DNA from 2 places in the Paenibacillus pseudetheri genome. Region 2 is predicted to be linked to the other one. Evidence: riboswitches for the same ligand, from Rfam matches in the RefSeq annotation. Region 2 holds a riboswitch; the other holds the start of a gene.
The links. A riboswitch is a leader RNA that binds a small molecule or an ion and turns the genes downstream of it on or off. The one in region 2 is predicted to bind thiamine pyrophosphate.
Positions count from the first base shown of each region.

Region 1: it holds a riboswitch for thiamine pyrophosphate, as region 2 does, so the genes downstream of both, L1028_RS08750 (ABC transporter ATP-binding protein) here and L1028_RS07395 (ABC transporter substrate-binding protein) in region 2, are expected to answer to the same signal.

Region 1 covers NZ_CAKMAB010000007.1:110,913-127,235, reverse strand. The annotation lists gene L1028_RS08785 (DUF3934 family protein) at 1-27, shown strand, start outside; gene L1028_RS08780 (pseudouridine synthase) at 142-834, shown strand; gene thiE (thiamine phosphate synthase) at 815-1,480, opposite strand; gene thiD (bifunctional hydroxymethylpyrimidine kinase/phosphomethylpyrimidine kinase) at 1,461-2,288, opposite strand; gene thiM (hydroxyethylthiazole kinase) at 2,311-3,105, opposite strand; gene L1028_RS08760 (ABC transporter substrate-binding protein) at 3,146-4,180, opposite strand; gene L1028_RS08755 (ABC transporter permease) at 4,177-4,950, opposite strand; gene L1028_RS08750 (ABC transporter ATP-binding protein) at 4,931-5,626, opposite strand; TPP riboswitch at 5,895-5,998, opposite strand; gene L1028_RS08745 (amino acid ABC transporter substrate-binding protein) at 6,222-7,058, shown strand; gene L1028_RS08740 (amino acid ABC transporter permease) at 7,109-7,777, shown strand; gene L1028_RS08735 (amino acid ABC transporter ATP-binding protein) at 7,792-8,544, shown strand; gene L1028_RS08730 (S-layer homology domain-containing protein) at 8,639-9,301, opposite strand; gene L1028_RS08725 (Fur family transcriptional regulator) at 9,623-10,096, shown strand; gene L1028_RS08720 (TIGR00266 family protein) at 10,413-11,093, opposite strand; gene L1028_RS08715 (hypothetical protein) at 11,239-11,445, shown strand; gene L1028_RS08710 (class I SAM-dependent methyltransferase) at 11,507-12,250, shown strand; gene L1028_RS08705 (AraC family transcriptional regulator) at 12,435-13,253, opposite strand; gene L1028_RS08700 (sugar phosphate isomerase/epimerase family protein) at 13,574-14,347, shown strand; gene L1028_RS08695 (Gfo/Idh/MocA family protein) at 14,340-15,437, shown strand; gene L1028_RS08690 (Gfo/Idh/MocA family protein) at 15,460-16,323, shown strand, end outside.
Region 2 covers NZ_CAKMAB010000006.1:71,329-87,651, forward strand. The annotation lists partial or broken gene L1028_RS07350 (SDR family oxidoreductase) at 1-426, shown strand, start outside; gene L1028_RS07355 (hypothetical protein) at 719-1,774, opposite strand; gene L1028_RS07360 (sigma-70 family RNA polymerase sigma factor) at 1,764-2,339, opposite strand; gene L1028_RS07365 (winged helix-turn-helix transcriptional regulator) at 2,658-3,041, opposite strand; gene L1028_RS07370 (sensor histidine kinase) at 3,229-4,644, opposite strand; gene L1028_RS07375 (response regulator transcription factor) at 4,641-5,315, opposite strand; gene L1028_RS07380 (pyridoxamine 5'-phosphate oxidase family protein) at 5,459-5,878, opposite strand; gene L1028_RS07385 (MFS transporter) at 6,040-7,254, shown strand; gene L1028_RS07390 (hypothetical protein) at 7,335-8,786, shown strand; TPP riboswitch at 8,936-9,046, shown strand; gene L1028_RS07395 (ABC transporter substrate-binding protein) at 9,207-10,256, shown strand; gene L1028_RS07400 (thiamine-binding protein) at 10,337-10,630, shown strand; gene L1028_RS07405 (ABC transporter permease) at 10,627-11,388, shown strand; gene L1028_RS07410 (ABC transporter ATP-binding protein) at 11,405-12,247, shown strand; gene L1028_RS07415 (flavocytochrome c) at 12,361-13,911, opposite strand; partial or broken gene L1028_RS07420 (RidA family protein) at 14,161-14,540, opposite strand; gene L1028_RS07425 (MalY/PatB family protein) at 14,563-15,528, opposite strand; gene L1028_RS07430 (helix-turn-helix domain-containing protein) at 15,565-15,897, opposite strand; gene L1028_RS07435 (WecB/TagA/CpsF family glycosyltransferase) at 16,165-16,323, opposite strand, start outside.

The DNA of each region.
Region 1 (16,323 bases), on a different contig from region 2:
GTGAAAAAAAGCGGAAGCACCAAATAGCTCCCTTGAACTGGGTTATTCCTGAAAGTTAACATCTGATTTTGATCGTTAAAATCAGGTGTTTTTTTATGGATATAAGCAAGTATCAGTATCAGATGGAAAGTAGGATCATTATTGAGAATCGATAAATATATAAGCGAAACTGGATTTTGTTCCAGAAGAGAAACGAAACGACTTATTGCCGCAGGCCGAATCGCTGTTAATGGTATCGTCTGTGATGCGAATATTCTTTTAGAGCCAGAGGATATTGTATGGATTGATGGAGAGCCCATAACAAGCAGTAAAGGGGAGCCGGTATACCTCGCGTTGAATAAACCGATAGGCATTACCTGTACAGCTGCCCCAAATGTAGCCGGGAATATTATAGATTTTGTAGGTTATCCCTCACGGATCTTTGCGATCGGCAGATTAGATAAACACTCGGAAGGCCTCATTTTGTTAACCAACGATGGAGATATCGTAAACAAAATGATGCGTTCCGAGAATGGGCATGAAAAAGAATATGTAGTTCATGTAGACAAGCCGATAACGTCAGAGTTCATACATGCAATGTCTAGTGGTGTGGATATTCTTGGTGTCACAACAAAACCTTGTGAGGTCTATCGGATCGCGGAATGTCAGTTTAGAATTATCCTAACTCAAGGCCTTAATCTGCAAATACGCAGAATGTGCAAGGAGCTAGGATATAGAGTACTAAAGCTAGAGCGTATAAGAATCATGAATATTACACTTGATAGTTTGGAGCGGGGACAATGGCGGCATTTGAGCGGTGAAGAGCGGAGTGAGCTTATGACCCGCTTAAATTAACTTCGTGAACAAATCCTCTGGCTGCCAAGGTGATGTCTTCTGCGCCCGCAATAGCTGAGATAACGGATATACCGTCCGCACCCGCAGCTAGTACTGGTGCTGCATTGTCCACCGTGATCCCGCCTATGCCGACCAAAGGAATCGTAATTCCGCTGTTTCGTATTTCTTCAATAACCGATGTGCCTCGAACAGCGCGGGCGTCCTCCTTGGAAGAGGTAGGATAAATAGGACCAATACCCAGATAATCGGCTCCATCCGCAATCGCCTGCTGAGCTTCGGCGAGCGAATGAGCGGACACACCAACGATCTTATCCTCACCAAGCAGCTGCCTAATCGCTAGCGCAGGGGTGTCATCTTGTCCTACATGAATGCCGTCCGCATCAAGGGCGATGGCCAGATCAATATCGTCATTAACGATAAAAGGGACCCCGTTAGCACGACATATTTTTTGGAGCCGTCTTCCTAGATTAAATCTAACTTGGGCAGTTAGTGCCCCCATACCTTTTTCACGAAATTGGAACATCGTTATGCCTCCTGCGACGGCTTCTTTTAATACCTTAGCTGGGGCTATCCGACAATTCACACTGCCCATAATGAAATAGACTTTTAATAATTCCCGAAGTTGATCACTGTCTATTTGCTTCAAGGTTCATCCCTCGCAATCTACTCTGATATGCAAAATGATTCGTAGGTCCATGTCCAGCCCCTATGCCCAGCTCGTCTTCAATCGCCGCTTGTATAAAAGCTTTAGCTATGTGTGTTGCTTCGGGAACGGTTTTGCCCTTGGCAAGCTCGGCAGTGACTGCTGCTGAATAGGTGCAGCCTGTGCCGTGCGTGTGTCTAGTCTGAACTCGTTGATTCTCCATAAAGATGAATTCGTGACCATCATATAGGAGATCCACAACAGCCTTAGTTGAGGTATCATGCCCTCCTTTTAGCACTACATATTTAGAGCCCATGGCATGAATGATTTTAGCCGCTTCTTTACGATCGTCAATAGTAGTGATGCTCCTGTTGGTAATCATTTCAGCCTCTGGAATATTGGGTGTCGTCACTAAGGCTAGCGGGAGGAGATGATTGATTAAGGACTGAACAGCTTCTTGCTGTAGCAGCGTGGAACCCCCTTTAGCAACCATTACAGGATCAACTACAAGATTACTCCAGCTGTATTGCTGGATCTTCTTTGCTACGATACGTATGATGTCACTGTTAAAAAGCATCCCGGTCTTCACAGCATTCGGCTTCAGATCAAGTCCAATGGAATCAAGCTGCTGAGTAATAGCTTCCAGTGTCAACGGATAAACGCCTTGAACTCCGAGAGTGTTCTGGGCTGTCACAGCCGTAATAGCACTCATTCCATATACAGAAAGCTCCTGAAAGGTTTTCAGATCTGCTTGGATGCCAGCGCCACCACCGCTATCCGAGCCGGCTATGGTTAAAGCTTTAGATATCATCATTGTTCTCTCCTTAGGGTTGTTATCTGAGTTGCTTGATTATTGATTTATCTTGGTAAGTTTCAGCTGTGACCAAGCTCAATTGATTTAGAAACTCGATTTGAAAGCTACCCGTACCTTGTCCAGTGGTTAGTTCAGCGGCGATTTCAGCAGCCACTCCATAGAAGGAGAGAGCTTCGCCTGCGGCTTCAAGAGATGCTCCTTCACTTACCGCTAGAAATGCACCGACTACTGCACTTAGCAGACAACCGGTTCCCGTTACTTTCGTTAGAATTGGGTGACCATTGCTGGCAATGTAGGTGTTATCTCCATTTGTGATGACATCGTCTTTTCCGGTGATGATAACTACACAGCCTAACTTCCGAGCGGCTGTCTCAGCCAAGACAACTATATCGCCATCCCCTTCGCCTGCATCTACCCCTTTAATAGACCAGCTTTCACCAATGACATTGGCAACTTCCGCTACATTCCCTCGCAGAGCGGTAATTTGCATCTCATTCACCAGCTTTTGAGTGACCGCTGTTCGATAAGAAGTGGCTCCCGCACCCACTGGATCAAGAACTAAGGGAACGCCGTGCTTATTCGCAGATTGTCCCGCGAGCACCATGGATTGAATGGCGTAGTCATTCAGTGTGCCGATATTTAGAACTACGGCAGATGAAAATGCGGCGATATCGACCACTTCCTCGTGAGCATCTGCCATAAAGGGGGAGGCACCGAGCGCCAAAAGACCGTTGGCCGAGAAATTGGCTACGACGATGTTGGTGATATTGTGGACCAGTGGATTGGATTCCCGAACCTTGGATAGATAACTCATGATAATTCCTCCTCAAGTTTTATAAACGAAAAGCTAATGTTTAAAGATTAATAAAAGCATCCTCGGCTTTGATGTCAGTAGACAGTAAATCATTGTCTGATAGCCACTGTCGTACCTTTTCCCAAGAGGCGGACTCTTGATATCCAAAATCTTGGTCACCCGCATCCATTAGCGGTAGTAGAATCGATAGACTCTTCTCTTCAATTTTCTTATCGAGTGGAGAGGTCTCATCTTCGTGTGCAAGCAGCAAATTTAACGCTTTTTCCGGATTCTCCAGCACAAATTGTTGTCCTTTAGTAATTGCATTTAGAAACTTTTTGAAATAGGACTCAGAATTTTGTAGTCCTTGATCGCTGGCGACAAGGACTAGCTCGTAATAATCGGGTACACCGTAGTCCGTGGGATTGAACCCTTTAACGGGATGACCTTCTTTTTCCAGGATTAATTGTTCATGGTTAATGAACCCTCCCATAATGGCATCCACTTGCCCCGTCGCAATCGCCGGAATAAGGTCAAAGCCTACGTCGATTAATTTGCTGGCCTTAGGGTCACCCCCATCGTTTTGGATCATCGTATGAATCATGGCCTCATAAAGAGGAATGGAAGAATACCCAATTTGTTTACCTGAGAGGTCTTTAGGACTATGGATGTCTCCAGCCTGAGGTACCATTAAATGATTAAGTGGATGTCTCACAATCGCTGCAATCGAACGTACTGGAATGTTCTCACTGCGTGCCATGAGCACCTGAGGTTGATAACTAAGCGCTAAATCGACTTTATTCGCTGCCACAAGTTTCAGTGCATCGTTGCTGTCTGCGGGCATTTGGATCTCTACGTCCAGGCCTTCCTCTTGGAAATAACCATTCTGCTCAGCGGCATATAAAAAAGAGTGAACGGCATTGGGATACCAATCGAGCATAATCGTCAGCTTGTGCGTTTGTTTAATTTCGTTATTAGATGAATTAGTAGGAGGACTACTAACATTGGATGCTTTTCCGCAGCTGGTGAAGATTAGGACTGAACATATGAGAAATACGGGAATAAGCCATTTTCTTGGGGAGTTCAAATCATTCATTGCTTAGATCCTCTTTTCTTTAAAAATAATGGTTCGAGCAGAGCTATCATCAGAAACAACACTACACCGAGCGCGGACAACAGAAATACAGCGGCGAACATTTCAGCACTTTGCATATTTCCGGCCATCCTTCGGCTAAAGTAACCGAGTCCTTTGCTGCCTCCGAGCCATTCGCCGATGGTTGCTCCAATTACGCAGTACACAATGGATAGCTTTAGTCCTGAGAAAAAGGAGGGCAGCGCCAACGGGATTTGGGTTTTAGAAAGCAGTTGCCAGCGGTTTGCGCCAAATGTTAACAATAAGTCTTTGTAGGCTTGACCACTTGTACGAAGTCCGTCATATGTACTCACAACGACTGGAAAAAAGGCAGTTAGAAAGACAACAGCCACTTTGCTCCACAGCGTATACCCGAACCACATAATAAAAATGGGGGATAGCGCGATTAACGGGATCGTCTGACTGATAATAAGGAACGGATAGATGGCCTTTTCAAGGGGGCGAAACAAGAACATTCCGGTGCCCAGCAGTGAACCACAGATAACCGAGAGAACAAAACCTACCAATATTTCCTGCAGTGTCGCCAATAAATGCGGTCTGAGTAATTGCCTGTGTTCGATCAATGCGATACCTATTGAAGAAGGTGCAGGTAGGATAAAGGCTGGAATCAAGTGAAGACGAACAGCTGACTCCCAGATCACAAGAATGAACAACAGCAGTAGAATGAAGGGGCCGTAATTGTTTAGATATTTTTTAAAAGGTATGGGCTGCATACAGTCTCCGCTCCAACTCTTCCCGTAACGCTATAAACCGGGGTTCATAGTTCAGCTTGTAATGTCTTGGCCTTGGTAAATCAACGACGATCTCCTGTAATTCGCTATGCACGCCTCCAGACAATAAATAAATCCGATCGCTTAGTAATAGCGCTTCCTCTAGATCATGAGTGATGAGCATCACTGTTTGACCCAGCTCATCCCAAAGCTCCAACAGCCAACGGTGTATCTCACGTTTGGTCATAGCGTCGAGCGCTCCAAATGGCTCATCTAGCAGCATAAGACCGGCCCCGCCACCAGCTACAAGCGTTCGTAGAAATGCGACTCGCTGTTTCATGCCACCCGATAGCTCATGGGGATATGCCTGCTCTACATCGGCCAAACCGAAGTGTGACAGCATTTTCCGAATGTGAGAGATCGTCTGTTGTTTGCTAAACCTTGCTTTAATCTCCCAGGGCAAAAGACAGTTGTCGAGCACGGTTCTCCAAGGCAACAGCAAATCCTGCTGAGGCATGTATGCGATCTGACCTAAGCGAGTAGAGGATGACGAGTTCGAATGAATTATTATTTTCCCATGAGTGGGTTCGAGCAAGCCTGCTATAGTTTTGAAAAGCGTACTTTTTCCGCATCCGCTAGCCCCAATGACAGAGACAAACTCTCCTTGCCTGATATCCATGGATAGATCTGCGAATACAGGGGGGTGTTCTGATTCCGGAAAAGAGTAGGTTAAGCCTTGAATGGATAGGATTGTCGTGATGATCGAACCTCCTAAAAAGTTTTGTGATTGATAAACTTCTTGTGTGGCTTCAAACAAAACTTGCTTCGGAAGCATACGCTTAAGTTTTGTGATTGAATGTAAACAAATAAAGACCCATTCATTTCCGGTGGGAAATAAATGGGTCAAAAAGTTCATTCTGCATAGGAACACTAAAAATGCATGGGATGAAAATTCTGCTCCACTTCCCTCCGCTGGTATGATCCAGATCAGGTTCCAAGGGTCCGGAGCTTGAAGCTCCGTCTCAGTCGGCCGACTCCCCTAGTGAAATAACAGGTCCATATTTAATTTGTTTATAAATATACCATATCTTTCTGAGATGTAAAGAGAGGATCTTATGAAGGATTATTCTAAGAATGGGTAATATAAGGGTAGAGATTTACCTAATATTACAATTCCGATGTATATAATCGGAAAAAACCATTGACGGTAAACAGCAGCCAGTGTAGTATACAATTTACCGGATGAATTCCGGGTAAAGAGAGGGGAATTAATAATGAAAAAACTAAGTTTAACTATTCTATTGGCGTTAACCGTGGTGTTTGTAGCGGCCTGCGGCAATAATTCGAATACCGATACTTCTAAGAATTCTTCAGCTGGAACGAATGGTGGAAATACAGCCACTGCGCAAAACAGTCTGGAAGCTGTTAAAGCTAGCGGTAAATTGCGTATTGGAACAGAAGGGACGTATGCACCCTTTACTTATCATGACGCTTCGGGGAAACTGACCGGCTTTGACGTAGAAATTGCTGAGGAAGTAGCGAAGCGTCTCGGTGTTGAACCAGAATTTTTTGAGACACAGTGGGACGGTATTTTTGCTGGGATGGATGCCAAGCGGTTTGATGTTATTTTTAACGAAGTATCCATTAATGAAGATCGTAAAGTGAAATATGATTTCTCTGAACCGTATATCGTATCTAAAGCGGTATTGATAGTGAGCGAAAACAATGAGGATATCAAAACATTTGCAGATCTTAAGGGTAAAAAAGCCGGACAATCGCTAACCAGTAACCTTTCCGATATCGCCCGTGAGAACGGTGCTGAAATCGTTGCTACAGACGGGTTCAATCAAGCGATGGACCTATTGACCTCAGGTCGTATTGATGCGACTGTAAATGATGGTTTGTCTTATCTAGACTTGAAGAAGCAAAAGCCTGATGTGAAAATTAAAGTGGTAGATGAGATTCCTGACGGTTCGCAAAGCGCAGCTGTTTTTTTAAAAGGCAACGATGAGCTGATAAAAGCAGTTAGTGATGCAATTGTTGAAATGAAGAGCGATGGCACATACTTAAAGATTTCTGAGAAATACTTTGGTGCTGACGTTTCAAAATAATACAAGGTTTCAGAAGCTGACCAGCTTGGAGCCAAAAAGGATGTCTAAAAATGGATGACCGCAAAATACAAATTTTCTTAGATTCACTGCTACCCCTGCTAAAAGCTGGGGTGGCTTTTACCATTCCTTTGGCATTGATATCATTTGCACTGGGATTGATCTTAGCGATATTGACTGCACTAGCTCGTCTCTCCCCGTGGGTACTTCCGAAGCTAATCGCTCGCTTTTATGTATGGGTCATTCGTGGAACGCCTTTGTTGGTACAACTGTTTATTATTTTCTATGGTTTGCCGGCAGTTGGAATTGTGCTCGACCCTTTCATAGCCGCGACCATTGGATTTACGCTTAGTGTAGGGGCTTATTCATCAGAAATCATACGTGCTGCTATCCTGTCTATACATAAAGGTCAGTGGGAGGCGGCCTTCTCCGTTGGGATGACTCGTGCCCAGGCACTGCGCCGCGTTATACTACCACAAGCTGCCCGTGTTTCTGTACCGCCGTTATCGAATTCCTTTATTAGCTTGGTCAAAGACACTTCACTGGCAGCGACCATTACCTATACGGAGATGTTCAGAACAGCACAACAGGTTGCTTCCACCTCCTATGAGCCACTGCTGATCTATTGCGAAGCAGGATTGTTCTATTTACTATTCTGCTCAGTGTTATCAGCACTGCAAAATTACTTGGAGAAACGACTGAGTCGTTACTCTGCGAGCTAAAGGGGGAGACAATTATGATTGAAATACTTAATTTGCATAAATCCTTCGGTGAGCTGCAGGTATTAAAGGGCATTGATCTCGAAATGGAGCATGGCAAGGTGCTGGTCATTATTGGCCCATCGGGTTCAGGCAAAACAACGCTTTTACGCTGCTTTAATCTGCTTGAAGTCCCTGATCAAGGAAGCTTATCGCTCAGTGATATTAAAATTAATTTCACGGATAACAAGAAAATTCCCCAGAAGTCCATTTTGGCATTACGCCAAAAAACAGGGATGGTCTTTCAGTCCTATAATCTTTTTCCGCATATGACTGCACTAGGCAATGTAATGGAGGGGCAGGTTACGGTCCAGAAACGATCCAAGGACGAAGCACGCGAACATGCCCTTCAGTTGTTAACCAAAGTTGGCTTGGAGGACAAAGCGGATGCTTATCCGCACCAACTGTCTGGTGGTCAGCAGCAACGGGTAGCTATCGCTCGTGCCATGGCAGTAGATCCAGAGGTGCTGTTGTTCGATGAGCCTACCTCTGCGCTTGATCCTGAGTTGGTGGGGGAAGTGCTTAAGGTTATTAAACAGTTAGCGGCAGAGGGAATGACTATGGTGATAGTGACCCATGAGATGAAATTTGCTGCTGATGTGGCTGACCGGATCATTCTGATGGATGGAGGCCATATTCTAGAGCAAGGGACTCCGCAAGAAGTTCTTGAGCATCCGCAACATCCTCGTGCTCTGCAATTTCTGAACAGAATTAGTGGCGAAGAAGTATAGAAGAAGAACAACACGCAAAAAAAGCAGTTCAGGACTATACCTGGGCTGCTTTTTCTTGTTTAACATTCAATGTTAGTGGTGCGTCGCTTCTAGGTTAGGATTTAATACCGGTCTTCATGAATTCCAAAGCATTATAGAGCATAATCGCAGCTTCGGCGCGAGTGATTTCACTTTTCGGATTAAACTTCCCGTTGGCGTCTAAACTATTGATCTTGTATTTAAGCGAACGTTGAATACTGCCTTGGTAAGAAGGGTTCAACGCAGCATCGTCAGCGATATCTACGGGCACTATATTGATCATTGGCAGATTCCCAATGCCTTCGACCCCTTGCACTAGATAATTGGTGAACTCTTCTTTGGTCATTGTTTTGGTTGGATCAATATCCTTAGGAAGCTCGACACGATTGTAATACGCATTGATAAAGGCTTCAGCGTACCAAGCTTTATCCTTGACTTTCGTGAACAAGCCACTAGCAACGGGAGCTTTGTTGAAATCAATAGCCGCGAGACTAAGCTGGAGACCACCCGAAATGAACTGGATCCCTTGTGCTGTTGTTACTTTGGAGCTGGGCAGGAATTGGGATTCACTAACCCCTTTGATCAAGCCTTGATTTTTTAAAGAAATAATTTTTTCTTTGCCGTTTATATTGTCAATATCCTTAAAGGTGTTTCCGGCTGCAAATATTTGGCCACCCAGAGAGAAGGAGAGAATCGCAACGGTTGTAATCGCGGCTAACGTTCTTTTTTTCATATTCATGGTTATTTCACCTCGTTGTATGGATAGGCCTCGTGGCCGCTATCAACTTCTTAAACGCAGAAAAATATGGAAAGGTTGCGGTCAAACCTGCATTATTTCACGAAAAAGTAGATTTTGGCAGAAAAATAGGCAGGAATAGATGAAAGAACTTTGGATAAGAGAGCTAAAATGTTATAATGATGTCAGGCTCTATTCATTCGTGATTATTTTTGATATGATTATATCGTAACGATTACTATTTACGTTTAATATTTTGATGCATAAATGGGTGCGTCTCAGTGGATACGGATGTTAAATCATTCCGGGAAGGTAGGAGATCAAATGGATCAAATTTCAAATATCAGTCAGCTTTTTGCGGCGCAAAAATATAAATTAACGCCCCAGCGTGAGGCCATAGTGAACATATTGCTCGACAATGAGAAAGATCATCTCAGCGTAGAAGAAGTATATATGCTTGTTAAGCTCAGCTATCCGCATTTAGGGCTGGCAACGGTTTACCGTACACTTGAGCTCTTATGCGAGCTTCACATTGTAGAAAAAATGAACTTCGGAGATGGAGTCGCTCGTTACGATCTGCGCGGGAATGATCATTCTCACATGCATCATCATTTGATATGCAGTGTGTGCGGCAGGTTGGAGGAAATTAAGGATGACTGGCTGGTGGAGCTGGAGAAAAGAGTGGAACGTGAATATGGCTTTAACGTCACGGATCACCGCCTTGATTTCAAGGGCACTTATGGCACATGTAAACGAACGGGCTGCAAAAAAGAAAAAGCAAACAAAGCGGTCTCTTAAGACCCGCTTTCTAATTGAAAGAAGAAGCTGTCCCAGAAGTAGTAATTGCTGCTTAGGGGGCAGCTTCTTTTTTGGAAAGTAATTAGGTGAAAAATCCCTCTAAAGAACTCATAATTGGCCGATATGAATGGAAATGGGGAAATCCTCTCTATAAATCGGCGAAATATCTATATTTCACAACAAATCAGTTGAATTATAGGGAGATATTCCTTAATTTGCACGCTAAGCAGCGCTTCTTAAAAACCGGAGAAGCGCTACGTTGCGTTTTAAACTGTTAAAGGAAATCCTACTTATGGGAAATCCTGCGTCTTTTTTCTTAGCTTCGAGTGGGCACGAAGGATTTAATCCACGTTCCGAAGCTCCCTGGGTTACGGCTCTGAACGAGGATTACACCTTCTCCGCGGAAACGGCAGACAAGCGCTTCACCACTGGTTAAACTGTTCAACCAACCCGAGGCTGCTTTTTCTACCTTATAGTCCATATAATCTGGCCAGGCGACGAGATGTCCATTGTCGATAATCATCTCTTCACCAGGTGCTAAATTAATGGCGTGGATCGCTCCGAAGGAGGACAGGAATACTGTTCCTCTGCCGCTGATTTCTACAATGAAGAAGCCTTCACCAGAGAAAAGTCCGCGTGTTAAATTTTGCATTTTGGTATTTACTTGAATGCCTTCCGTTCCGGCTAAGAATCCGTCCTTTTGAACTAACAGCTTATAGGATCCATCTAATTCGATAGCTTGGATATCACCTAATGATCCAGGAGACAGTAGGACCTCACTTTGACCACGGATAGCTCTGAGTTCCTGGAAGAAGAACTTTTCACCGCTCAGCATTCTTCCCAGACCCCGCATTACGCCTCCATCAGCCGTTCCTTTTAACTCTACGTTAGGCGACATGGCAACCATTGCGCCCATCTCAGCTTTAACGCTTTCGCCGGGATCCAGATATACCTTCAACATTGCAAAAGCACCCTCGTACAAAACATCGTATTTCATCACTAAAAACCTCCGAATCTATTTAGATAAGTTAGAAAACTAGCAGTGATCTCATTGTAACGGAATTCTGGCTGCGCTCATAGTCTGTATTATGTTAAACTATAGTTGTCTGATAGTTCATCAATGAATAGGAGAGTGGTGCCACATGGCACGAACCAAGACTCAAAAAGCCTTGTTAAAGGCAGAGCGCTCAGGTATCTGGTGCGCAGCTCAAAGTCGAAGATCCAATGGGGATTATAGCGCCATTTCACAGCATGTACGGTTAACGCCGAGCAAACAACAGCAATTGAATAAGAATAAACACAAGGAGCGGATCTTCCAAGATGATGCTCCTTTTCATTTGGCCATTTGAAAATAATGTGCCACTAAGAATATACTGATGGAAGACATTATGGATAGGAGATATATAACTGATGAAACAAAATAAATATGACGATACAAATTTCTTCTCCGCCTATAAACAAATGCCTCGTTCCATTGGCGGGCTTGAAGCAGCTGGAGAATGGCATGTATTACAACCTCTGATCCCAGACTTACATAATAAAAGTGTTCTTGATTTAGGCTGCGGATTTGGCTGGCATTGTCTATATGCACGCGAGCAGCAGGCAAGCTCAGTCGTTGGCGTAGATATCTCTGAAAAAATGCTACATGAAGCGCGTGAAAAAACAGACGATCCAGCTATTTCTTATATGCAGATGCCGATTGAGGACATTGAATTTGCGAGCGAACAATTTGATGTGGTCATCAGTTCATTGGCCCTGCATTATGTAGAGTCCTTTGAAGCCATCTGTTGCAAGGTTCATACGTACCTTAAGCCAGGCGGCAGCTTTATTTTTTCAGTGGAGCATCCCATTTTTACTTCTCGAAATGAACAGGACTGGTACGTGGATGACCAAGGTAATCGTCTCCATTGGCCTGTAGATCATTATCAGTCTGAGGGATTGCGTGAAACGACCTTCTTAACAGAAAATGTGATTAAATATCATCGTACAATCTCAACCTACTTCAATGACTTGATTGGAGCCGGATTTGCTATCAAAGCAGTCAAAGAACCTAAACCTTCTGATGAAATGAGCAATGATCCGTGGATGAAGGACGAGGATCGCAGACCAATGTTCCTGATTATTATAGCTGAAAAAGAAAAATCATCTCATTAACATGAGTATTGTTTGAATATAGAAATAAGGGCTATCCTCGTAGTAGTTTATTTACTACAGGGATAGCCCTATTTTCAAAATATAAGAAAGTACTCGTTTCACGCAATACATTCTCGCAAAAACGCTTACCGTCCTTTAGGGACGCTGTAGGCGTTTTTGCTTGTTGATGCAACTTACCTCTATATCATACTTGAGTTCTGCTGTGTACACGGTACTGTCTAGGGGACATGCCAAAACGACTTCGGAATACACGGTGAAAATAAGTATAATTCGCGAAACCGCAAGTTTCCGCTACTTGCTCCAGCGGCATCGGACTGAAGGTGATTCGTTCTCTTGCCATCTCTAGCCGGACATCATTTACATATTTGATAATACTGGTCCCGAAGGCCTCCTTAAATAAATGAACGGCACGGGAGACGGAAATATCTACATGTGCGGCAACATCCTCCAACAGAAAAGGTAAGGTTGCATGCTCCTCAACATATTGCTTCATTCGGTAAGCTAGATAGCCTTTAGGCGTAATCGCTGGCTGATCTGTAATGAGTCTGTCGATTTCCATACATAGGATTTGCAGATAACAGGCAGATATCGCTGGTGAGAAATCGGAAAGACGTCTGTGCTCAAGAATCAGCTGACGAAATAAGCCGAGGAAATTCTCACTAAGTGGCACACTTAAGAGTGAGGGTCTCTGAGCACGTTCCCACCATTCAACAATCCAAGTTCCTTCACAAAAAATATGATAATCTCCGCTTTCGATCCGCGGTTTACCTACAGGATACTCTTCCTTATCAATGATTAAATAGTAAGGATCATTAGGAGCAAACAGCATGATATCGCCGCTCTCCACTGGAGTCATCACACCGTCGATCATTGCTCGGCTTCGGCCCTCTGTTTGCAGACGAATTAAATAGTTCTGATTTCCATGGCTATGTGACATATGAAAAGGTTTGCGGTGAAAGGAAAATCCAGCGGATAAAACGTGACAGGTAGTTGATTGGGTCATGTGTCCTCCTTGACGTTTAGAAATGATAATCAGATTGTTCATGTTTTAATCATATTATTCATTTTATTATATACGCTTTCATATTACTATGTACCTAAGCAATAAAGAAAGAAATCGACCATCCACGCTATACGGAGACGATATTAGCTATGCAAACAAGAATGGCAGTTGAAGGAAACTAACGGGAATCAGATTAGTCAATTCTGCAACAGCATTATTGTTCAAGTGAAAGCTGCTGTTGATCTCTTTGGGGACGAGCAGCAGAAAGAAGTTTAAATGAATTAGTAAGCCAACCCTAAACCCATTGGAGTGATTAGAAAATGCTGAAGATAGGTCTGCAATTGTACACGCTTAGAGAAGAACTGGAACAGGATTTTGAAGGAACACTGCGTAAGGTAGCAGCCCTTGGATATAAAGGCGTAGAGTTTTTCCACTATTTCGGTCGTACCGCAGCAGAAGTTAAACAACTGCTAAATGAGCTTGGACTGGTCGCACTCGGCGCACATCGTCCATATGACGCATTGTTGAATGATACAGAAGCAGAGATCTCTTACAATCTTGAGATTGGAAATCCCAATTTGATTGTTCCTTATTTGTCAGAAGAACAACGTAACTATGAAGAGGTTGCCGCGAATCTGAAGGTTATTGGAGAAAAGTGCAAAGCGGGCGGAGCAGTTCTTCTGTATCACAATCATGATTTCGAGTTAACAGATAAGTTTGTTGATAGTGACCGCACTGCTTTTGATGGATTGTTTGAAGAGGTGCCGGCTGACCTGTTGCAAGTGGAAATGGATACTTGCTGGGTACATCATGCAGGCTATGATCCAGTTGAATATATTAATAAATACGCAGGTCGACTGCCGATCATCCATCTGAAGGATTTGAAGAAAAATGAAGACGGCTCTCCGGAAACTGTTGTACTAGGTGAAGGTGAAGTGAATCTTACTGCAATTTTAAATGCAGCTGTACAGGCAAATGTGGAGTGGGCGGTAGTAGAGCAGGATTTCTGCAGTCGTTCACCATTAGAAAGTGTAGAAGATAGTTTGAAATGGGTAAAAGCATACGCAAATCAAGGAGGAAAAGTTAATGTCTAATAAGTTGAAAATTGCTATTGTAGGTTGCGGTGGAATCGCAAATGGAAAACATATGCCAAGTTTATCACGTCAGAAGGATGCTGAAATGGTAGCTTTCTGTGATATCGTTGAAGAACGTGCACAAAAAGCAGCCAAGACTTATGGAGTTGAAGGTGCTGCAGTTTATACGGATTACACCGAGCTTTTGAAAGCTGGCGGATTTGATATTGTTCATGTCTGCACACCGAATGACAGTCACTCCGTGATTACTGTAGCTGCTTTGGAAGCTGGCAATCATGTAATGTGTGAAAAGCCTATGGCTAAGACCACAGCTCAAGCACAAGAAATGCTAGATGCTGCCAAACGTACGGGCAAGAAACTGTCTGTCGCTTACCAGAATCGTTATCGTTCGGATAGTGAGTACCTCAAAGCGGTTTGCGAAAACGGCGAGCTGGGTGAAATTTATTATGCAAAAGCAATCGCGCTGCGTCGTCGTGCAGTTCCTACTTGGGGCGTATTCCTAGATGAAGAGAAACAAGGTGGCGGTCCACTGATCGATATCGGAACTCATGCACTTGATCTTACTTTATGGATGATGGACAATTATAAACCACGCAGTGTTATGGGATCGGCTTTCCATAAGTTGGGTAACCGCCAAAACGGTGGTAACGCATTTGGTCCTTGGGATCCAGAACAATTTAAAGTAGAAGATTCTGCTTTTGGATTTATTACCATGGAAAACGGTGCTATAATTGTATTGGAATCCAGCTGGGCGCTTAATGTATCTGAGTATCGAGAAGCTCAAACGCTTCTGGCAGGTACAGAGGGTGGTGCGGATATGAAGGACGGACTGCGCCTAAACGGTGACCGTGGTGGACGTCTGTATGAGACCAAAGTAGATTTGTCTGCTGGCGGTGTAGCTTTCTATGACGGAGGTCAAGAGAGTGAATCCGATCGAGAAGCTCGCCTATGGCTTGAAGCGGTTAGAGATGATAAGGACCCAGTAGTTAAACCTGAACAGGCCCTCGTCGTAACTCAAATCTTGGAAGCTATTTATGAATCTTCCCGTACAGGTCGCGCTGTCTATTTTGACGGCACATCAGATAATTAATTAGGAAATAGGAGTGGAAGTCATGAGCTCAAACATACATTCCGTAGTCATTGTTGGCTTTGGAGGAATGGGGAAGTATCACGCAGAATTGATTAAGGAGAATAATTCCCTTGAAGTGGTAGGAACATACGACGTGCTTGAAGCACGTCGTACGGACTCCGCCAAAGCTGGCTACAAGGTATATGAGAGTTATGAAGAAGTATTAGCAGATCCTGCAGTTGAGATTGTTCTTATTGCCACACCAAATGATGTGCACAAAGAAATTGCTGTACGAGCTCTGCAAGCTGGCAAACATGTTATTTGTGAGAAGCCGGTCGCTATGTCGAAGGAAGAGCTTCAAGAAATGCTGGCCGCTGCAGATGCAGCAGGACGTGTATTCATGGTTCACCAGAATAGACGTTGGGATGAGGACTTCTTAACGATCAAAAAAATGTACGATCAAGAAATCATCGGTTCTTTGTTCCAGATCGAATCCCGTGTACACGGAGCAAATGGTATTCCTGGCGACTGGCGTCATGTGAAGGCACAGGGTGGAGGTATGCTGCTGGATTGGGGCGTTCATTTATTGGACCAGCTCTTATTTATGATCGATAGCAAAGTCACTAGTGTGAGCAGCAGTCTGAGCTTTATTCTTGGCAATGATGTGGATGATGGTTTTGAAGCTATTCTGCAGTTTGAGAATGGAATTAAAGCTATCGTTGAGGTGGGTACAACCAACTTTATTACGCTGCCTAGATGGTATGTGAAGGGTATTGAAGGAACGGGAATTATCGAGGATTGGTCTTTGACTGGACGTTTAGTCACTAGAAACAATGAAGGCCAAAAGATTGAGCCTAAACCTATTCGCGCAGGTGTAGGATTAACTAAAACGATGGCGCCTCCTTCG
Region 2 (16,323 bases):
GAGCATACAACAGCCTCTTGGAGATGACAGACGCTGGGCTTCTCGCAAAGGCAACAGTATGGGCGGCGACCGACGAGCGCTGTGCGAATCAGGCATTCAACATTACGAACGGCGACCTGTTTCGTTGGAATGAGTTATGGCCGAAGATCGCTCAATACTTTGGCATGGAAACAGCGCCTCCGTTGCAGATGTCTCTGGACGTTGTCATGGCGGACAAGGAGCAGCTTTGAGAAGCATGGGCTTGCTCGGCATTCCTATAATGACGTATCCTCTTGGCTATTCGGTGATTTCGTGTTTGCATGGGATTACGATTTTTTTGCCGACGGCACTAAGGCACGTCGTTTAGGCTTTCACGAATTCGTCGATACCGAAGCAATGTTTATGAACATCTTTGACGACTTCCGCAAGCGTAAAGTCATCCCGTAAATTACCGTATAAAATAAAAATCTCCGTTCTGTCCATTCGTACTTTTGATTAAAACACAAATGACCCGCAGGAAGGGACACTTTTAAAAAGTGTTCCATCTTACGGGTCACCGTTCAGAGTCGAGGTTTTTGTACTCCTATTCTCCGACCAACCCAACACTGATTGTATTGCCTTGAACAAATACCTGGAAGAACAGTTTAGTTCAATCCTTGTCCTTTTTGGTGTAATTCAACATGATCGTTTTTGGCTCTGGATTATCTATTGGGTTCTATACCTTATGCGCCTTGACTTGTTATTTCTTCGCTGGTGTTTCATTTTTGTGTTCAATAATTTGTAATACTTTTGGTTCAATAGCTTTTAACTGTTGTTCATTTGAACGATTACTTTTAGGAACTTCACCATTAATTTCACCTTGAATTTGTCCTTCAACCTGTGTTTTTGCAATGACATCAATTACTTGTTGTTTAGAGACATTTTTAGATGCTGCAATCTCCACAACAGATTTACCTTTTGCTAATTCTTGTTTTAATTCTTCTGGGCTAATTTTCAGTAAAGAAAATAGTTTTGCATCATTTAGATAGGCATCAGCAGAATAATCAGGCTTACCATTTCTAGAGAATAAACCTTCTACTTTAATGTTTGAAGGTGTAGTCTCACCTCCGATCAGAGAAACACTGATTGTATTGCTCTGAACAAATACCTGATAGAACGGTGTTTTTGATCCCTTTTTGGTGTAATTCAACATATACGTTTTTTGATCCGGGTTCTCCATTTTCTCCAAAGCAAATTCGTACTCTTCGATGTTGCCATACATTTTATCAATTAGATAATCTACCTTCGACTTGATTTCCTGATCGGATAAAGTAGTGAGTGGCTTCTCCTTAGGCTCCCAATTCTCTTGAATCACGTGTTCAATCGCACCCGTAATTCTGTTTGTATGAAGGGTAATCTTTTTGCCGGTTCCTTCTTTTTCCTGCAGTATGATGCTTGTTTGGACACCTTGAACGTTGCTTGCATCGATTATCTCAAACGATTTTGTTTCGGGAAATGTGCTATACAGCTTCTCAAGTGTTGCTTTGCCAACCTCATCCGTCTTGACTTGTTCAGCAGTCATTGGTGTTCTAGTAAACATTTCAATCAGGGTAGGGGCCGCATATGCTGCGGTTGGAATTAAAATCGCAGCAGCAACTATTCCACCAATCAATCGTTTTTTCATGGTTATTTCGCTCCTTTTTGGTTGCAAATATTGAGAATAGGATTGTTCTATTCGTTTGGAAATAGCCGGAGGGCACTCCATAGTTTCTGCCTCTTTGTGCAGATGTTCACGGATTTTGCGTTCAGTTAGCATTGATCTTTTCCATCCTTTCTGGGGGGAGATTCCATATGTTTTTTCGAAGCGCCTGAAGGCCAGCATGATATCTGGACTTGACTGTACCCAGCGGAATATCGAGCAATGTCGCGATTTCCTCAAGAGTATAGTCGTGAAAAAAGCGGAGGATGATCACCATTCGCTGTTTGTCGGTCAGTTTTTGGATTGCCTTCGATATCATTTGTTTCGTCCCATCCATCAACACAGCAGGTTGATCCCAATGAGACTCTTCCCGAGAGAAGGCACGAATGCGTTCAAAAATTCGGAATCTCCGCCAGCTCTTGACCCGAAATCTCTGTACTTGACGGATTACCAAGCCGTGTAGCCAGAAGTGGAAAGGTCGGTTCGTATCGTAGTTAGCAATTGATGTCCACATTTGCATATAGATCTCATTCATAACATCTTCCCGATCCTGCTGATGATCCACCAGAAAGGAGACTGTCCGGTAGACGTCCTGATAGGTGGCATCATACATCGTATGAAACGCCTGTTGATCACCGTCTTTCATTTTTATGAGTAACTGGTACATGTATTCACTTTGCATTCAGAGGGCCCTCCTAAGTAAGCTGCTTACACACTATATTGTCTCTCTATCAAAAAAAAGTTCGGTTTCCTTTATTTTTTTTTGCAAAAGGCTGAGTGTCGGCGGCCATCGATCAGGAAGACTACCAGAAGTGCAACGCCCCATATGGCAGCCGTGGCCTGTCTAGTGCTTTATTTTCCAGTCTAATCACACTGATCACTGGCTGTTAACGCAAAACAAACATTACGTCCACTACGAGAATAAAACAAAAGCCGGATTCCTTAGAGTAGGAAAACCCGGCTTTTAAAACTATTGAATAGTCCTTAGTGTATATTTTCGTTAAAATGTTGGCGGGACCCCTGTAAGCATTGAATTAGCGAGAACGGTAGCCTTTCCCTCGTACTTTCTCTCTATATGCGAATCCCCCCAACGGCACATCAGATGTAGGAGTTCCTTTAGACTCCAGCCGTATTCTGTCAACTCATACTCAACTCTCGGTGGTACCTGATTATAGGAAATACGTAAGATGACGCCTTCTTCTTCAAGCTCCCGAAGATGCTGCGTTAACATCTTTTGAGTAATTGCAGGAATCAAGCTCTTAAATTCATTATTACGTTTCTTACCGAATGTCAGATGAAAGAGAATAACAGGTTTCCATTTCCCACCAATCACCTCTAAAGTTGCCTCTACTGCAGTGTTGTATATTTTTTCAGTCTTTTCCACTCAACTTGCCCCTTTTCGAAATATTTCAACACAGGTCATTGGTAACTCCTGAAGCATTGGAACCATTAAATGGCCCTATTAAACATTATAACTACAACCAAATATATTACGCCTATTCTGACCGTTCGTTGTGAAAACGGGTGCCGTTGAGCTCATTTTTATTATTTCCCGTGAGAGCTTTTTCTTTCTACAGCGGATTAAAGATTACTACGGAAGTTCCATCTCCAGTACTCTCCATATCCCACTCTAGCTCCATATGCTTCATCAACAGATCCACGATTGACAGCCCTAATCCTGCCCCTGTGTAATCGGATGGACTCTGGATGCCTCTGCCGTGATCCGTAATCAAAATAACACGTTGCCCATTACGGGACTCCGTAGAAATCCCTACATAAAGACCACTGCTGGCATGACGTACAATATTCTGAAATAGATTATCAAGAATACGGCGGAACCAGACCTCATCCACCATCCAGAACAGCGGTTCAGCCTCCAGGTCAATATCGATCTCGAAGTTCTCTTTTTCCCATACGGGGTACCAAGCAGCAGCACTTTCCCGCAACAAGCGCAAGACATCTTTACGCTCCCGCTTCAAAGTGATCCGTCCGCTGTTGAGGAGATTGTAGGATAAAAGATTCTCGATCAAGACGCTAAGATCTGCTATACGCTTATCCATTAGCTCTAAGGACTGTTGTCCTTGCGGGGTTAAGCTCTCCTTAGTCATTACATGAATGTGGCTGCGGATAACGGTTAGCGGTGTGCGTAAATCATGAGATAAGTTGGATACTAGACGCTTACGCAGCTCTTCCTCTTCGATTTCCCTCTTTCGACTTTCGTCAAGCTTCGCCACCATCGTGTTAAAAGCTTCCTCCAGTCTGCCAATCTCATCCAGCTTGCCCGTCATAATAGACTTAGGCATTCTATCAGGCCCCGTAATCGTCATCGCGGTTTGTAGCTGTAGTAGCCGTTTGCGTATTTTTCTAAAGAACAGCAAAGAAACCAGTGCGAACCCTCCAAAAAGTACAAAGAGCACAAAGTAATATAAAGCCCAAGCCCCGACTCCCCCATAAGCCCCTTTGTTGAGCAGCTTGTTTGGAATTTGCATTACCATAAACCCTTTGCCCGCATCCACTCGGTCTCCCATGAAGGCGACGATGGCTAAAGGATCACGCTTTGTACTTTCTTTCATAAAAAAAATAGCCTCAGCCGCAGTCCACTGCTCCGGAACTCCGCTGCCATGATCCGGATTGCCTTCATCAGGTGTGAGAATCAACTGGGTCATTCCCTGCCCATCTACCCAAAACATAGTAGCCTCAGTGTATTTCCGTCTCAGTTCATGTAGGCGCTCATTTATGCCTTCCGAAGAAGCATCTTCCAATTGAAGTGCCTCCTTATGCCACATGGTCTCCAGCGCTGCAACACTCGAATACAGAGAGGTGTCTACAGGTGGAGCCCCTTTGGTCACTTCATTAACCATATTGTAGAGAACAAAAGATAACGGCAGGACCACAGGAATAAAAAGCAGTGCAGAAACGATAATAAGCAAATATCCCGATAGCAAAGAGGAGTTACGCTGCTTGCGAATGCGCCCTAACCCCCTCATGCTCTTACCCGATATCCGATCCCTCGGACAGTTTCTATAATTACCGGATTGCCCGGATCAAGTTCTAACTTTTCGCGCAAATATCGTATATGTACCATCAAAGTTTTATCCCCTTCGAGATAGGTTTCTCTCCAGACGGCTTCATAAATCTGCTCCTTCGTCATAATCTGGCCGAGATGACGCAGCAAATAAGAAAAAATCTGAAATTGCTTACCCGTAAGCATGACTTCTTCCTGAGTCTGAGCATTTATTACTCGGTTATCCCCTTCATATATGACTAGGTGCTTTAGCGTGAGCGAATCCTGAACAGATGCCCCGTTCCGCCTGAGCAGCACTTCAATTCTGGCTGCCAATTCATCTGGATGAAAAGGCTTCGTCAGATAATCATCCGCGAACTCAAGTCCCTGCAGTTTATCATCAATGGAAGTTCGCGCGGAGAGCATCAAGATCGGAAGCTTAGGATACGCCCGCTTCAATCGTTGTCCGACAGTAAAGCCATCCAAGCCCGGAAGCATTACATCCAGAATAGCCAATTGACAAGGCGAAGCTTCCTCCGTCGCTCCCTCCCCGCTCCGCAGCCAACGCACACTATAACCACGCTCACTTAAATCCGCAGACACGACGCTGCCGATTTCATGATCATCTTCAATATATAACAGAGTAACGGTCATGTATTTTAAGTCCTCCCCTGAGAAATTACGTAAAAAGTTGAAGTCATTATAACATGTTTTAACAGGACACTCAGGGACTTATCTTTTAAAAAAGCCCTCCTAAACCCGTGGGGGATAGGAAGGCTATCGGAATCGATTTTAAATTAGGGGGTCCACACGCCATGCTCTTTATTACTGCCAACATACTCAATACGCGTTGGAGTAAGTTCAAGAATCACATAATTAGGGTCGTCAGGCCCTGTAAACCACGGCTCCAGCTCTTTGTTCCATACCTTTGTGCGCAGCCCTTCATCCTTAGAAATGGCAACGGTGGCTTCAATCTCCAGCACATCCTTGCTTCCGCCTGACTCATATCCAAGCAGCAAAAAAGCATCCGGATTATTCGATAACTCCTCCACCTTATGCGTTTTGCGATTGGTAGCTAAATAAATCTTCAAACCCTCATGGAAAATGGCCATATAACGTACTTTCGGCTTATTTCCTTCTTCGATCGTACCAAAGGAACCGAACTTGTTGTCATCCAATGCTCTAATAATGAGTTGCTCCAGTTGTTTGTTATCCATTACGTAAATCTCTCCCTTCAAGCATGTAAACAAAAGTTTATATATCCAAGCTCACCGTTTGGATTTATCATAACAATGGTGCTTATTATAATGTACCCTTCCGGGTCACATTGAATCCGAACTTACTCCATAAACTACTTTCAATATAAGGGGCTTACTTCGTGAAAAAACTGATCTGGATCGGCTGTCTTTCCTACTTTGTCATTGGACTTGCTCATGTAGTGCTGGGATCTATTCTTCCCGTTCTGTTACAGCATTATGACCAAAATTATAGTGCCGGCGGGCAATTAATCTTTAGTCAATTCACTGGTTTTCTGGCTGGTGTGCTTGTCTCTCCCCTACTCAATCGCCGTTTTGGGAAACGAGGAGGCATCATTATCGCCACCGCTCTTCTCCTAACTGCTGAGATTGCGTATGCTTTTCTACCTCCTTGGGAGTGGATGTATGTTATTGCTGTTGCGGCTGGCTTTGGTTTCGGTATGATCGAAGCCGTCATCGGCACCATCATTATCGGAGCTGTGACAGAAGGAACCGCGATCGCGATGAGCCGACTTGAAGTCCTATTTGGGATAGGAGCACTTGTAATGCCTCTTATCGCCAGTCCGCTCATTGCTACCGGAGCATGGAGATTGGCATTCCTAATTGTCGCTGGCTTCTCATTACTTTCCCTCATTCTCTGGGGAAGAGGCCATTTTGGGAATCTGCAGCGCATACTGGACGAGCGAGCACCTCGCAAAGTCTCAGCATCCCCGCATTTCTCGCAGTCCAGCACACAGCTTCCGTATAAAGGGAAACAATGGATTCTGCTGAGCATCTTCATCCTTTTCTTCTTTCTCTATGTAGGTACGGAGATGAGTCTGGTCAACTTTATGCCCGCCATCTTTATCGCCAAGCTAGGGATGACAGAATCTGCTGCGGCGCTGACAGTTACTTTCTTTTGGCTAGCTATGTCTACAGGAAGATTGTTTGCTGGAGTGATTGCAGAGAAAATTTCTTACCGTGTATACATTTTAAGTAGCTGTTTACTAACCTTGTTACTGCTGGCTCTTTTTCCGTTCACAGATAATCGATTAGCTGCATTCATCGTAATTATGCTACTTGGGCTATTTATGTCCGGTATTTTCTCCATAGCTCTAGTCTTCTCCAGTAAGATGCTGCCAGGAGCCGAAGAGTCAACACCCAGCATAATGATCGCTGCTGGAGGTGTCGGTGGAGCTCTGCTGCCCCTATTCATGGGCTGGTCTATGGACCATCTAAAAGTGGCACAAACTGCTGGATTACTTGCCGGTTTTGCCACCTTCTTGTTCTTGCTGAGCATTGCCGCATGGAGGTTCCAATCCAGGCAAGCAGTCCAAAGAAAGAGTTCCAGTATTTAGAATGTAAGAATGGTATCAACCTAATCCTTTTAGGGTAATGTCAACTATAAGCATATTCTGAGCACAAGGATGGACGATGAATGGATAAGCTTTCAACTGAGCCTTTATTACATACTGCGCTTATGCAGTTTATTTTTCCCTTTTCAATAAAAAAGGGCGATTCTAAGAAGCTTATCCAACAATTGCAGGATGATGGCTTCACACGTTTTTTTCTGGATAATAAAGAGCTAGAAAATGCCTATTACGGAGAAGGCCACTGTGTTTCCCATGAACGGATGGAGCGCACCTATTTACCGTTTGCTGCACACATTCTTTTTCCACGCAAGAAGGATGTAGACTCTTTCCGCCGCTTTTCCAGAGTCAATAATCTGGACTGTATTCTAGAGATTCCTCAGCAGTCTATATTTTTTAAAATTCTCTCGACGGATATATTCATATGTCCTTTTCAGCTTGGATTTGTGACGATACGTGTCCAACTTGAGGGGGATTCGATTCCCTTTAGTATTGCACTGGAATTCGCGGACCGCTTCCGGACGCTTGAGAATACCTTCGTACAGGATGACTACACCTATATCCATTGCGGGGAACAGACCTATGAGATGGTAGAGGATTTTGTCTTCCGAAATCTGGTGGATGGCCTGGAGCCTTTTCTGGATCACTCGGATATCAATGGGGCTTATTTCGAGACCCTTCCCTTTTTCGTAGATGAAAGAATGCAGGTGCAAGCCTTTTACGGCTTTCAGAATGAAGGAGATTCTGATGAGATTAGTGTAAATATACGCTATCGCGCCTCTCAGCTTGATGGAATGGATCTAAACGGGAAGCCCTATGCCAGTGCCAGCGATCCAGCGTATATTGCGAACTATTGTCATGAGCATTCCTATAATCGATGGGGCCCAGATACGTATTATATGATGAATGAGCAGACCTTTTGCTGCCTAACCCGAGCTGAACCAAAGATCGCCGTTAACCTGGCCAACCAGATGTACGGGCAATATTATTACGGATTTCTACTCAATATTTTCCACAAAATTGTTCTGCTAAAGCTGGCAAATATGCATTCCCGACTACGTATAAACCACGATTATGATGAGATCGATAATTTAATCTACTCGATTAATAAATTCTCGGCAAAGTTCTATTTCTTGGAGCTGATTTCACAGTCGCAAGGACGGGAGATTTTCCTTCAGCTGCGTAAAGTATACGGGAACGACGCTCTGTTCGAGGAAGTAAAAGAAACCTTGACTGACCTGTTTCAGTATCAAGATAAATTCCAGTCGAAGCGCCGGGATAATCTGCTGATGATCCTCACTGTATTTACGGTGGTAAGTGGGATTTATGGCATGAATCAAGTCATTGACGATCTGGATGGAAAGATTCAATGGAGTAAGATGGTTAGCTATTCCCCCTTTGAGTTCCTTGCTCTCTTCGTGATTATGAGCGGGATAATGATCAGTGTTGTCCTTACGCTAGGTGCTCTGGTTACTGAGCTTAAGCGGCGTCATCGCAAGAAACATAAAGATCTGGATTAATGAAAACGGACTAAGAGATTTGAAAAATTTAGGAGCGTGCTACTAGACATTCCGAGAACAGCCGTCTATAATACACCGTATGCAAGCATAAACGCCTTCAGCGTCCTTATAAGGACGATTAGCGTTTAAGCGAGAAATACCCGTTAACTTCATAGAACCAGGGGTGCTGGAATTGGCCGGCTGAGATTGTATCCCACAAGATACTGACCCTTATACCTGATCTGGATAATGCCAGCGTAGGAATCGCCAATTGGTTTTGGTCCCTGTGACCTTTACTAACCTTGCGCCAAGCCAGCGTCCCGATCACTCGGGGCGCTTTTTTTGTGTAGATCACAAAAGATGTAGAAGAAATGTACATACTACACTTTACGGTTCATGTTGGATGACGGGATCTGGCAACCTTAAAGGAGAGAAGAAGACATGCAAGTCAAAAAAGCACTTATACTTAGCCTCACCTGTATGCTCATTCTTGCGATTGCCGGATGCGGCAGCAACAATGGGAATACAGCCGGAAACAAAGGGACTGCTGCGGAATCGAATGCTGCGACCGGATCAAATGCTCCAAAAGAGCTTACCAAAGTTAAGGTTGCACTGGATTGGACACCGAATACGAACCACACCGGTCTATATGTAGCCAAGGATCTTGGTTATTACGCGGAAGAAGGTCTGGATGTAGAAATCGTTCAACCTGGCGCAGCGGGCTCCGATACCATGGTTACTTCTGGGGAAGCTGCTTTTGGGATCAGCGCTCAGGAAGGATTGACTCTAGCTCGTCTACAAGGCGTTCCTCTTGTCTCGATTGCAGCCATTATTCAGCATAATACTTCGGGATTCGCCGCTCCAGTGGATCGCAATATTAAATCGCCAAAAGATTTTGAGGGTAAAACTTACGGAGGTTGGGGCTCTCCCGCTGAGGAAGCAGCCATGAAGGCGATCATGGACCCTGTTGGTGGCGATGTGAAAAAGGTGAAGCTAATCAGTATTGGTGAAGCTGACTATTTTACCGCAGTCAAACGTGACATTGATTTCGCTTGGATCTTCTACGCTTGGACCGGTATTGAAGCCGAACTGCGTGGAGAGCCTCTGGATATGCTGTATTTGAAGGATTATGCGCCTCAGCTCGATTATTACACCCCTGTGCTGACCACGAGTGAGAAGCAAATTTCTGAGAATCCAGATTTGGTGAAGGCTTTCCTGAAAGCCACATCGAAGGGTTATCAATATGCGATTGATCATCCAGAAGAGGCTGCCGCTACATTATCCAAGGCTGTGCCTGACCTTGATGCAGAGCTTGTCCTAGCTAGCCAAAAATGGCTTAGCCCGAAATATAAGGACGACGCCCCACGCTGGGGAGAGCAAAAAACCGAGGTCTGGCAGAATTACGGCGACTGGATGTATGATTTGAAGCTGCTGGACAAACCGCTGGATGCAGCTAGTGCATTCACGAATGATTTTTTACCGGCGGAGTAGATAACAATTATAAATGAATCACTTCGTTATCAAAGTTGGCTTTTTGAGGTTACCTATACAATTTGAGAGGATTGATTATTGTGGCTAACACACTATTAAGCATTCAAGTAATTCCTAAGACTCCAAACAATGAGGACTCCATCCCCTACGTAGATAAAGCGATTGAAGTTATTCAAAAATCTGGCGTTAAACATCAGGTGAATCCACTGGAAACTACTATGGAAGGTGAGCTGGGCGAGCTTCTGGAGGTTGTACGTCAAATGCAGGAGGCGCTGATCGAAGCAGGCAGTCCAAGCGTGATCTCCCAGATCAAAATCGCTCATAACCCTAACGGAATCAGCATGGACAAACTGACGGAGAAATATCGGCCGTGAGATCGACCTGGAAGCTAATATGGCCGCCCCTTGTGGCGGTCGTCTTCTTTTTAACCGTATGGCAGTTATCTGTTTCTCTATTCCATATCGAATCCTGGATTCTGCCGAGTCCTGCTGATATTGCTCGCGAATCCACCAGTAATGCCTCAGGTCTCTGGGCTCATACGATGGCTACGCTCCGACTCACATTAATCGGTTTTCCTATTGGTACAGGTGTAGGCTTGATCGTTGCTCTAATCTTGCATCTTTTACCTTGGGCTAGACGGGCTTTTTATCCACTCATTATTCTGAGTCAAAATGTTCCCTCTATCGCACTCGGACCACTGCTTATCATCTGGTTTGGCTTCGGTCTTTTGCCCAAAATCGTGCTGATTACACTGGTATGCTTCTTCCCGGTAGCCGTCGCTGCAATGGGCGGCTTGTCTCAAAGTGATCAGGTCATGATGAATTATATGAAAATGGCGGGCGCAAGCAAGTGGCAAATCTTCACCAAGCTGGAGCTTCCGTCTTCTATCCCGGCACTATTTTCCGGTGTGAAAATATCTGCTACTTATGCGGTTATGGGAGCCGTGGTCGCTGAATGGATTGGCGCGGATAAAGGGATTGGCTATTATATGCTCCTGCAAAAATCCGCTTACCGTACGGATCGGATGTTTGTCGCTATTGTTATTATTGTGCTCCTGAGTCTTGTACTTTTTGCTATTATCGCCTTGCTCGAAAAATGGTTAGTTCGCTGGAAACCGCGCCGTAACTCATAGAAAGGAAGATGCCTGTATGTCTCAAGCGACGCAAATAGAGCAAAGAACAACAGAAATCATAAGCTCTCCTGAAGCTCATACTGCACCACCTGCTCTCGAAGTAAGCGGCATCTCCAAGTCCTTCACCCATCGTCGCCGCGAGACGAACGTGCTGAACAACGTCTCTCTTAAGGTAGAGCAGCAAGAGTTCGTTTCGATCGTCGGTCCTTCCGGCTGTGGAAAAAGCACCTTATTCCATATGATCGGCGGACTAGTGAAGCCCGATGCAGGAACGATCCGCATGAACGGCAAGATCGTTACAGGTCAACGTGGTGAAATCAGTTATATGCCGCAGCAGCCTGCGCTTTTTCCTTGGCGAACGATTGAAGATAATGTACTGCTAGCCGGGGAAATCAAAGGCGCTCTGCAGGATGGAGCTCGTGAAGAAGCGCGCCAGTGGCTCGCCAAGGTTGGCTTGAATGGATTCGAACAGGCTTATCCGCATATGCTGTCTGGTGGGATGCAGCAGCGTGCTGCTTTTCTCAGAGCATTGCTGGCTCCGCAGGAGTTGATGCTGCTCGATGAACCTTTCAGCGCACTGGATGCACTAACTCGCAGTGAAATGCAGCGCTGGCTGCTGGAGCTGTGGGAGGAGAATCGCCGCTCCGTGCTGTTCATAACCCACAACATCGAAGAAGCGTTGCTGCTCTCGAATCGTATTTATGTATTCTCGGGCCGCCCCGGCTCCATCCTACATACTGTTGACGTGCCATTTCCACGGCCACGCCGCGATGAGATTACGGATTCCCCAGAATTCCTTAAACTCAAACGCCAGCTGTCACAGTGGATGCGAGAAGAACAAGCTAAAAGCGAGAAGTAACTTTTGAATGGGGGTTACTCCACTCACTTTAAACGTGAGATCAAACAAAGAACCGCCCGGGCTTCAATTAGCCCAAGCGGTTCTTTTGTTTTAACCAGAATAGCAGTTAAATCTTATTGTGCTTGTACGAACTCTGCAGATTTAATCCCTGCTTGACGGCCGAAAATAATGATTTCTGCTACAGAGTTACCGCCGATCCGGTTTTGACCGTGCAATCCGCCTGTAACTTCACCAGCCGCATACAGGCCAGGAATAGCAGCGCCGTCTTTATTTAATACTTCTGTGTTCGTATTGATCTTCACGCCGCCCATGGTGTAGTGAATCCCCGGGGCGATCTTAATAGCGTAGTAAGGACCAGCGGACAAATCGTTATCCATCCCTGTTGTTCTGCCGAATTCAGCATCGTTCTTGTTCTTTACTGCGCTGTTCCAAGTATCAAGTGTCGCTTTTAGCTTATCGGCTGGAACACCGATTTCTTTCGCCAATGCTTCGATGGTATCCGCTTGGATTACGAAGCCCATTTTGTCATATTGTTCAATTGCTTTCACGCGTGATTTGACGCCGGAATCAAAGACAAGCGTTGCCGCTTTTTCAGGAAGTGTATTGATCGCTTCGGTAACTTTATCACGTGTAGTCAATTCGTTTACGAACCGTGTGCCTTCGCTATTCACGAGGATAGAACCTTCGCCGCGTACAGCTTCCCCGATCAGATAAGATTTTTCTTGTTGAACTGTTGGGTGAACCTGGATTTGATCCATATCAACGGTGATTCCGCCAAGCGCCTCAATCATCTTGATGCCATCGCCGGTACTGCCGATTTGGTTAGTCGTAACGTATCCTTCCAGATCAGGTCTAACTTTAGAGATCATATCCATGTTGGATCCAAAACCACCTGTTGTTACAACAACTGCCTTCGCTGTAATGGTTTTTTCATCAGCTTGGTTAAAGAGTACTTTGACGCCGTTAGCCTTACCGTCTTTTTGAGTAATTTCTTTAACATCCGCGTTCACAAACAGTGGAATTTCTTTTTCTTGTACGTTTCTAACCAATCCTTTGACAAGGTATTGGCCTACCGCAGAGCCGTCTTCTGGACGGTGGGTACGTTTTTCACTCATGCCGCCTGTGATCGTAATATTGTTCAGCTTGATTCCGATCGAATCCAACCAATCGATCGCACTTGCGGAATTGTCAACGAAGAAACGAAGCATCTCTTTATCGTTCGTGTCATGCCCGCCCTTTAGTGTCTCTTCATAAAACTTATCATTGCTATCTTCAATGCTTTGCTCTTTTTGAAATTTCGTTTGGGAAGCGTTCATCCCTGAAGAGGATTTACTTGTATTCCCGCCTGCAACCGGCATTTTTTCTAAAATAACCGGATTCAAGCCTTTAGCCTTAGCTTCCAGTGCAGCAGACATTCCCGCACCACCAGCACCAACAATAACGATATCATAATTATCTTTTAATTGATCCAGTGGTGTGTAGCTAGCCTCTGATGCGCCTGATACGGCTTCAGCTTTATCATTTTTTGCCGTCTCATTTACCTTACTTTTGTTCTCATTGCCATTACTATTACCTGCGCTGTTGCTATTACTGTTACCGCAGCCTGCGATTACGAGCATGACAGAGAGAATGAGAATGAGAGCAGTACTTGTTGTTTTCTTCATCTTTATAACGCCCCTTTGTGAATGTTTTCACATTTATAATAACGCAAAGTCGATGTTTTGTGAAGGTATTTTTGTAATTAGTTATGATTACCGTTACATTTTCATGAATATTTTCATTTAAATTTCCAAAAAAATCCTCCTCAGCTTACTACACAAAGAAAACCGCCCTATCCAGGGCGGCCTCCTACCTTATTTTCTGATCAACGTTTGAAACACAAATTTGGGTAGTACGGACTGTCTTCGCCTTACTTATGGTATATAAGCTATAACTTCAATTTCTACGAGCCCATCCTTAGGCAGACGTGCTACTTCAACTGCGCTGCGAGCAGGATACGCTGAGCAAAAAACCTTCCATAAATCTCATTCACCTTAAGAAAATCATTCATATCCTTTAGGAAAACGGTCGTCTTTATTACCTGGTCCATGCTTGTACCCGCCACTTCCATTATGGCTTTGACATTCAGCAACGACCGTTCCGTCTGTTCCCCAACCGTAGCAGGAAAAGTCCCACTAACCGGGTCTAGTCCGAGTTGTCCTGAAGTATATAGGACGTTCCCAAGCTTTACAGCTTGAGAATAAGGTCCAATTGCACTAGGTGCATCCGTTGTTATTACAATTTCTTTATGCATACTTGTCATTTTAAAAGACTCCTTATCCAACTTGTCCATTAGTGTTACCGTCATATTCCTTTAGCATTTCTGCCTGTTGCTCTGGCGTTAACTTCGCAATACCGAATCCCGTGAAGCCCCATATCGTCGCAAAGATTATTCCTGTCCAACAGAGAACAGCCCAAGGTAAATAGTCTAATGTTGCAACACCCAGCGTTCCCGCCATATAAGCACCTGCAGCTGTCCAAGGCAGAATAGGCTCGGTAATCGCCGCTGAATCCTCGATGGTACGTCCCAAGTTCTTCGGATGCAAGCCCGAAGTACAGCTAAAGGAACGCTGCTCAGCCTCGGTTGATATCTTCCCGATTATCGTATGCTCATGGCCTTCATGGATAAAATCGGCATGAATATCATCCGAGACAATATAAGCATCATACTTTGTACACAAGCTAACGATTCGTTCTAGTTCAGCTCGTGTCCATACCCATCCAACCGGATTATGCGGTGAGATGAGCAGTATAATTTTAACCCCTGCTTGCATTCGAAACTCCATATCAGCAAAATCGATCTCATAACGCCCATTTACTTCACGAAGTGGACTTTCCACTAATACGCGGTTATTTAGCTCTACCGATTTGGCAACCGGCTGATAGGCTGGAGTATGGATTAACACTTGGTCACCTGGTTGAGTGAAGTTCTGAATGATCAGAGAAACCGCTTGCACAATACGAGGGCAAAACACGATCCATTCTTGCGGAACCTCCCAATCGTAGGCTTTTTTAATCCATCCCTGAACTGCCTCATAATAAGGTGGAAAAGGATCGGTATATCCATATATGCCATGCTTCGCCATCTCCGTTACTCGCTCTATCACCTGTGGAGGGGCTTGAAGATCCATATCCGCGACAGAAAGCGCTATCATTTCTCTGCCCGAAACTTGCGCCATACCATCCCATTTAGCGTAATTGGTCCCATATCGGCTAACAACCTTATCAAAGTCTATTGTCATCTAGCCCACTTCCTCTCTTTAGAGTTCTGTTTATTCTCACTTAATTTTTTGCAAATAACGATAAACTGTTGGCTCAGATATCACCAAGGACTTAGCGACTTGAGAAACTCCACCTTTAAGTAGAAACACACCCTGCTCGTTAAGTACTTTCACAAGTTCAATCTTCTCTTTCGAGGACAATCGCTCTGCCGGGACATTAATTTTACCGAGCACCGAATCAATCATGTGCTGGAGCAGGTCATCTACGTTTCCTTGTAAATACTCTTCCGTCTGCTTCTCTACAACCTCTTGTTGTGGTATTAACGGTACTGGTGGAAGTGTTGATCCTCCTTGTAAAATGTTTTGTATCCACTCAGCTGCAACCTCCATATGTGTGACATCAATGAACCTATAATTGAAGCAATAAAAGAAGCAATTGGAAAATAGGACTCTAGGCAGCTGTGATCTTCTATCGTGTGAGCATCTCACCCTACAACATTCTTAAAAAAGCAATCAGTAATATATTGGAATTGTTCCAGCCAATATTCTCCCATAAATACTTACGGCATACTTCCTGTAAAGCGATCACAAAAAAAGTCTTTCACTACTTCTACAAATTGCAGAAATAGCGAAAGACTATATATTTACTGCTATACCTTATTTCCTAATCATAGCTCGATACACGAATTTAGGAAGAACTGCTTGCCTGCGCCAACGCGACTTTTGTCCTTTGGCCACAGGTGCGAAGATGAGTCGATGCAGCCACTCCAAATTGAGTTTCTTCCATATCGCAGGGGCTGGAGTCACTTTTCCCGC